One region of the Ornithinimicrobium panacihumi genome, then DNA from elsewhere that is predicted to be linked to it. Evidence: riboswitches for the same ligand, from Rfam matches in the RefSeq annotation. Region 1 holds a riboswitch; each other region holds the start of a gene.
The links. A riboswitch is a leader RNA that binds a small molecule or an ion and turns the genes downstream of it on or off. The one in region 1 is predicted to bind thiamine pyrophosphate.

Region 2: another riboswitch for thiamine pyrophosphate. It lies ahead of ACTMMA_RS11330 (thiamine ABC transporter substrate-binding protein); the one in region 1 lies ahead of thiO (glycine oxidase ThiO).
Region 3: another riboswitch for thiamine pyrophosphate. It lies ahead of thiD (bifunctional hydroxymethylpyrimidine kinase/phosphomethylpyrimidine kinase); the one in region 1 lies ahead of thiO (glycine oxidase ThiO).

Annotation. Positions count from the first base shown of each region.
Region 1 is NZ_JBQGWG010000004.1:144,259-146,509, forward strand. It holds gene thiO (glycine oxidase ThiO) at 1-1,223, opposite strand, end outside; TPP riboswitch at 1,214-1,336, opposite strand; gene thiE (thiamine phosphate synthase) at 1,398-2,057, shown strand; gene ACTMMA_RS06150 (FMN reductase) at 2,110-2,251, opposite strand, start outside.
Region 2 is NZ_JBQGWG010000011.1:10,933-13,183, reverse strand. It holds gene ACTMMA_RS11340 (SDR family NAD(P)-dependent oxidoreductase) at 1-367, opposite strand, end outside; gene ACTMMA_RS11335 (DUF4235 domain-containing protein) at 496-774, opposite strand; TPP riboswitch at 812-916, shown strand; gene ACTMMA_RS11330 (thiamine ABC transporter substrate-binding protein) at 966-2,144, shown strand; gene ACTMMA_RS11325 (ABC transporter permease) at 2,120-2,251, shown strand, end outside.
Region 3 is NZ_JBQGWG010000009.1:42,016-44,266, forward strand. It holds gene ACTMMA_RS10045 (DUF6924 domain-containing protein) at 1-273, opposite strand, end outside; gene ACTMMA_RS10050 (DnaJ family domain-containing protein) at 397-1,044, opposite strand; TPP riboswitch at 1,123-1,260, shown strand; gene thiD (bifunctional hydroxymethylpyrimidine kinase/phosphomethylpyrimidine kinase) at 1,252-2,142, shown strand; gene ACTMMA_RS10060 (TenA family protein) at 2,139-2,251, shown strand, end outside.

The DNA.
Region 1 (2,251 bases):
TGGTGGTCCGTGGCGTGGTGGTCGATGGCGTGGCGGTGGGTGGCGTGGTGGTGGGTGGCCGGCCGGAAACGCAGGGGGTCGAAGGGCGTCAGGTCGGGCAGCTCGGGCAGGGCGTCCGCGGTGACGGCATCGGTGAGGCCGAGCAGCCGGGTCACGGCCGCCGCGATCGCCGGGGCGAGCAGGATGCCGTTGCGGTAGGTCCCGGTCGCCACGACCAGCCCCTCCGCCGGCAGGCGGCCCAGCAGCGGGGCGTTGTCGGGCGTGCCGGGACGCGGCCTGGCAACCACCTCGGCCAGCTCGCACTCGGCCAGCGCGGGCACGATCCTGATGGCGTCGCTGAGCAGCTCGTGCAGCCCGCCGACGTGGACACCAGCCCGACCGTCCTCCCGCGAGGTGGCGCCGAGGACCACGCTGCCGTCGGCCCGCGGGACGAGATAGACCGGCCGCCCCACGACCCTCCCCCGCACCGAGCCGGCCAGGACCTGGTCCGTCCGGGCCGGCGGGCGCAGGCGCAGGACGTCCCCGTAGACCGGCCGCAGCGCCCCGGTCAGGTCGGCCCCGAGCCCCTCGAGGTCCTTGGCCGCGACCGCGTTGGCGACCACGACCGCGTCCGCCTCGAGGGTCGTGCCGTCCTCCAGCCGCACCCCGCGGACCGGCGCGGACGGGTCGCCCGAGTGCAGGATCCCGGACGCCCGCGCGGGCACATGCGCCTCCGCCCGGGCCGCAGTGAGCGCCTCGAGCAGCGCCGACCCCAGCGTCCGCGGATCGACCTGGTGGTCCCCCTCGGCGAGCACCGCGCAGGAGATCCGCGGGGAGAGCAGCGGCTCCCGGCGCCGAGCCTCCCGGGTGGTCAGCAACTGGGAAGCGAGGCCGAGCCCCGTGCTGAGCCGGTGCAGATCGGTCAGCGCCTCCCGGTCGGCGGCGTCGGCGCCCACCACGAGGGTGGGGGTGGTCCGGTGGCCGAGCTCCTCCGTCCCCTGCCCGAGCGCCTCCGCCACGTCCTCGACGAAGGCGGGGTATGCGGTGGCGCCCGCGAGGCACAGCCTCCCCAGCTCTTCCTCGCGGTAGTAGGTCTCGGTGACCGCGGCGAGCATCCCCGCCGCCGCGTAGGTCGCTCCCTGACCGGGAGCAGGGTCGACGACGGTGACCTCGGCCCCGCCGCGGTGCAGGGTCCAGGCGGTGGCCAGTCCGACCAGCCCGGCCCCGATCACGACGACTCGCACGCCATCCTCCCTCCGCCGGCATGACCCGGACAGGTTCGAGCGGTCGGCGAGACGTTCGCCCTCTCAGCCACCGTGCACCTGACCGGTGCGGCGTGGCTCCCGCGGATAGGGCCACCACCCTACGCGAGGGGTGATGGACCCGGGGCGCCGCCGGGGTGGCGTACGGTGCCGCCCATGAACCGCATACCTTCCTCCCCCTCGGACGCCGTCCGCGCGCGGCTGGACCGGTCACGGCTCTACCTGTGCACCGACGCGCGGCGGGAGCAGGGCGATCTGGACGCCTTCGTCGCGGCCTGCTTCGCGGGCGGGGTGGACATCATCCAGCTGCGGGACAAGACCCTGGAGGCCGCCGAAGAGCTGGAGCTGCTGGAGGTCCTGGCCCGGCGCGCGCGGGAGGCGGACGCGCTGTTCAGCGTCAACGACCGCGCCGACCTGGCGGTCCTCTCGGGGGCCGACGTGCTGCACGTCGGGCAGGGGGACCTCACGCCCGCCCAGTGCCGCCAGCTGGCGCCCGGCGCGCTGGTGGGCCGGTCCAGCCACGACGTGACACAGATGGCCACGGAGCGGGACGAGCCGGCGGTGGACTACCTCTGCACGGGTCCGGTCTGGGCCACCCCGACCAAGCCCGGCCGACCCGGGGTGGGGCTGGACCTGGTGCGGGCGGCCGCCGAGGGCCCGCAGGCCAAGCCGTGGTTCGCGATCGGCGGGATCGACGAGTCCAACCTCGGCGAGGTGCTGGACGCCGGCGCCACACGGGTCGTGGTCGTGCGGGTGCTCACCGGCGCCGACGACCCCGAGTCCGTCGCCCGACGGCTGCGGTCACGCCTGGGCTGAGCCGCGTCGCCGGCCGAGGGGGCCCGTCAGCCGACCGGCCCAGAGGGGCCCGTCAGCCGCCCAGGCCCCGCAGCATCTCCTCGAAGGGCGTGACCTCCTGGGACACCTCGGTGCCGGAGGTGCGGCGCCGCGGCCCGTCGAGGTCGCGGTCGTTGGGCGCGAAGCCGGCGACCGCGCCGGACTCGGCCACGACC
Region 2 (2,251 bases), on a different contig from region 1:
GGATCAGCGCGACGGCCCCACCGACCGCCGGGACGGACCGGGGCACGACATAGGGCTGGATGAGGATCGCCCATACGCCGAGCGCGATGCTGGTCAGGAGGGCAGCGCGGGCGACCGCGATGACCTCCTCGAAGGAGCCGCGCACGTGCTTGACGAGGTAGGGGCCGTGGATGATCCCGGCGAGGATGTGTATCCCGGCGGCCGCACCCGCCACGATCCAGGTGTTGGGGACCAAGGTCCGCTCAAGGTCGTACTGGAAGCGGATCCACACGCTGACCAGGACTGCGAGGAACCACGTCACCGCGTCGCCGAACGCCCACAGGAACCGCACGAGCGGCTCGGCAGGGCGCCAGGGCATACGGGACATTCGAGCAACCTCACGGGGGGACGTCAGGAGATTTCGGTTCCTGATGCTCCCAGAGACTCATCCGTTGTGCAAGAGGCGAATGCTAATCAATGTTGTTGCTGTGGCGTGTGCGACACGCCGGGGGGAGATCAGCTCTCGTCGGCGATCTGAGCGGACGACTTGCCCTGGGCCGCGCCGAGGACCTTGGTGGTCTGCCGGTTGGCGAGCATCCTGGCCAGGGCGATGAGGGCTCCGGAGAGGATGGCGAAGAGGATCGCCTCCTTGATGTCGATGTCCGGGTCGTCGGGGTTGTCGGGAACCTCCTTGCCCGTCACGAAGGACCAGGTGCCGTCGGTGGCCTTCTTGGCGATGAAGCTGGCGGCCAGGGCCGCTCCGGTCGTGGCGAGCTTGGCGACGATGTTGCTCATGGGCTCGATCCTGCCACAGAGGCTGTTAGGGTCGAGACCGAAACGACAGGGGAGCGCACACGCGCTGAGAGTGCGGCACCCGCCGCAGACCCTCGAACCTGCTCCGGCTAGCACCGGCGAAGGAAGTCGACTCTCACGGACCCGGCACCCGCCGCGTCCTTCCCCTCCTTGCACCTTGAGGAGGATGCACCATGCGGACGACCCGCACCCTGGCTGCTGCGGCGGCCCTGGCCCTGACCCTGAGCTCCTGCACGCTGATGGGCTCCGACGACGAGCCGACCGGCACCACCCCGGCCCCTGCGCCGGCACCCACCACCGGCGCTGCCGAAAGTGAGGGCGCCGATGACGGCAGCGCCACGTCCGAGCCGGGCGAGGCGGCAGCCACCACGACGGAGGCGCCCTCCGAGCCCGGCACGGTCACCCTCATCACCCACAGCTCCTTCAATGTCCCCGACGAGCTGGTCGAGGACTTCGAGGCCGACACCGGTTATGAGTTGCAGGTCCAGCAATCCGACGACGCTGGGGCGCTGACCAACCAGCTGGTCCTCACCAAGGGCAGCCCGGTGGCCGATGTCGTCTTCGGCATCGACAACACCTTCGCCACCCGCGCGATCAACGAGGAGGTGCTTGCCGCATACACCCCCGAGTCCTTGCCTGAGTCTGCGGAGGAGCACGCGCTCCCCGACGGCGGTGACCAGTTCCTCACCCCGGTCGACTACGGCGACGTGTGCGTCAACATCGACCACGTCTGGTTCGCCAACGAGGGCATCGCCCCGCCGGCGACGCTTCGGGACCTGACCAAGGAGGACTACAAGGACCTCTTCGTCACCCCCGGCGCCACGACCTCCAGCCCCGGCCTGGCCTTCCTGCTCGCCACCGTCGGCGAGTTCGGCCCCGGCGAGTGGCAGGGCTACTGGGAGGACCTCATGGCCAACGGCGCCAAGGTCACCAGCGGCTGGACCGACGCCTACACCGTCGACTTCACCGCCGGCGGCGGCGACGGCGACCGGCCGATCGTCCTCTCCTACGCCTCCAGCCCGCCCTTCACCATCCCCGAGGGCGGCTTCGAGCCGACCACCTCCGCGCTGCTGGACACCTGCTTCCGCCAGGTTGAATACGCCGGCGTCCTCGAGGGCGCCGCCAACCCCGAGGGTGCGCAGGCCGTCGTCGACTGGCTGATCAGCCCCGAGGTCCAGGCCTCGATCCCGGACAACATGTACATGTATCCCGTGGACGCCGAGGTCGACCTGCCCGAGGTGTGGGCGGAGTGGGCCCAGGTAGCTGAGCAGCCCATCGTGGTGCACCCCGGTCAGATCGAGTCCGAGCGTGAGAGCTGGCTGCGCGAGTGGGCAGACATCGCCACCGGCTGACCAGACCGGGGCTGGCGCTGACCGCGCTGGCCCTGGTCCCGATCGCCTTCCTGGCGGTTTTCTTCGTCCTGCCGGTCGGCGGGATGCTGGGTCGAGGCTTCTTCCCC
Region 3 (2,251 bases), on a different contig from region 1:
GTCCACCAGGAGCAGCGTGTGGTCGACCATCGTCCGGGTGTCAACGACGACCACCGCGGTGAGGTAGTCCTCCTCGTCCAGCCGCGCCACATCCTCGGCAGACAGGTCCGTCAGCTCCTGGCTCTCGACCTGAGCCAGGGTCGCTCCCCCGCGCCACTCGTCCAGCGGGTAGCGCCTGGTGGCTGCGGCCAGGGCCCGACGCCATGCCTCGTCGTGGCCGTAGTCCGTGCGCAGCAGGAGCAGGCCGTTCATCGGCCCTGCAGGCAGTCTCATGGGCGAAAGACTAGGGCCCGGCGGGCCCCTGCTGACGGGCAGCTTGGGGTCGGACGGGCAGCGTCGGGCCAGGCGGGCAGCGTCGGGTCACACGGGCAGCTTGGGGTCGGCCAAGCAGTTGGGTCAGCGGTCCGTCAGGCCCCACCAGCGCCTGCGACCCCTTCGTGGGGTAGGTGCGACACCTGCAACGGCGTCCCGGTCGGCCGCGGTCGGGTCCTGCGGCTCGGTGGTAGCTGGTGATGCGGCGGCCCGGAGCTCACGCCAGGCCTCCACCATCTCGTCCACGTCGACGCGGCCCACGATGGGTGGGGACTGCGCGCCGGCGTGGGGGCGGCGACGGTCGGCCAGGACCCGCTCGTTGAAGTCCTCCAGCCGCTCCCGCACGGCCGTCTCGGTGTCCAGCTGCACGAGCGACTCCGGGAAGCCAGCCTTCTCGCGTCGCAGCTGCATGACGCCCGGCATCGCGTCGGACAGGTCGAGCTTCTCCCGCTCGATGAGACTCTTGACCCACCAGTCCGGGTCGGTGCGGGTGTCGACGTCGCGCAGGGGCTTGCCGGCCCCGGGCAGGTCGGAGAACTTCCCCTGCCGTTCGGCCTGGGCGATCGTCTGGTCGACCCAGCTCTGCACGGCGTGGGCGGTGGCCGCCGCCGGCGGACGCTTCTTGATGACGCCCTGGTCGGCGAGCTGCTCCCGGGCCTTGGGCGCGCCTGGGCGTTCGCCGGGCGTGCCCCAGGTGGGACGGCCGTCCGGGCGCTGGTCGTCGTCGGTCATGTGAAGCACCTCCTGGACTCCCAGACTCTCACGGGCACCCCACCGGCCACCGCCCGAGGCGGCCATGGCTATGGTGGGCCGCACGACGCGGGGTGCCGCCCACGGTGGGAACTCAGGTGAGAGCTTCATCTGAGAACCCATGGTGGAGCGGCTGAGATCACACCCGTCGAACCTGATCTAGCTCGTACTAGCGAAGGGACGTCGCCGATGCCCGGCACTCCATCCTTGCCACCCCCTGACCGCCTGCCCGTCGTCGCCACCCTCGCGGGGTCCGACCCCTCCGGCGGTGCCGGCATCCAGGCCGACCTGAAGACCTTCAGCGCGCTGGGCGCCTACGGCTGCGCGGTCATCACCTCCCTGACCGCCCAGAGCACGATGGGCGTCACGGGCGTCCACGCCGTGCCGCCCGCCTTCGTCCGCGAGCAGGTCGAGACCCTCGTGGCCGACGTGACGCTCGACGCCGTCAAGATCGGCATGCTCGGCACCGCCGAGATGGCCGGGATGGTCGGCGAGCTGATCGCCGAGGGGCTGCTCCCCCGCGTCGTGCTCGACCCGGTCATGGTCTCCACCGCGGGCAGCCGCCTGCTGGACGAGGACGCCGTCGAGGCCGTCCGCGCACTCCTTCCGCACGTCGACCTCATCACGCCCAACCTGCCCGAGGCGGCGGTCCTGCTCGGCCGCGACCTCCCGGAGGCGAGTGGCGCGCAGAGGGGCGAGACCGCATACCCCCTGTCCGTCGGCGTCGCAGACCAACGCGACCTGGCGCAGGAACTCGTGGCGCTCGGTGCCCGACGCGTCCTGCTCAAGGGCGGGCACGCGGGCGGGCCGGAGGCCGTGGACGTCTACGTGGACAGCGTGACCGGCGACGTCCTCGAGCTGACGGCCCCGCGCGTCGCGACACGCAACACCCACGGGACGGGCTGCACGCTCTCGTCGGCGATCACCGCGCTCCTGCCCCATCGCGCGACGTGGCCCGAGGCGGTCGCCGACGCCAAGACCTGGCTGACCGGTGCGCTCCAGCACGCGGATCGGCTCTCCGTGGGCTCCGGCCCCGGACCTGTCCACCACTTCTACGATCTCTGGAGGGATCACGCATGAGCTTCACCACGCAGGCCTGGGAGCGGATCGCGCCCATCCGCGCCGCCATCGACGAACTGCCGCTGCTCACCACGATGGAGGACGGCACCCTGGAGCGCGAGGTCTTCGA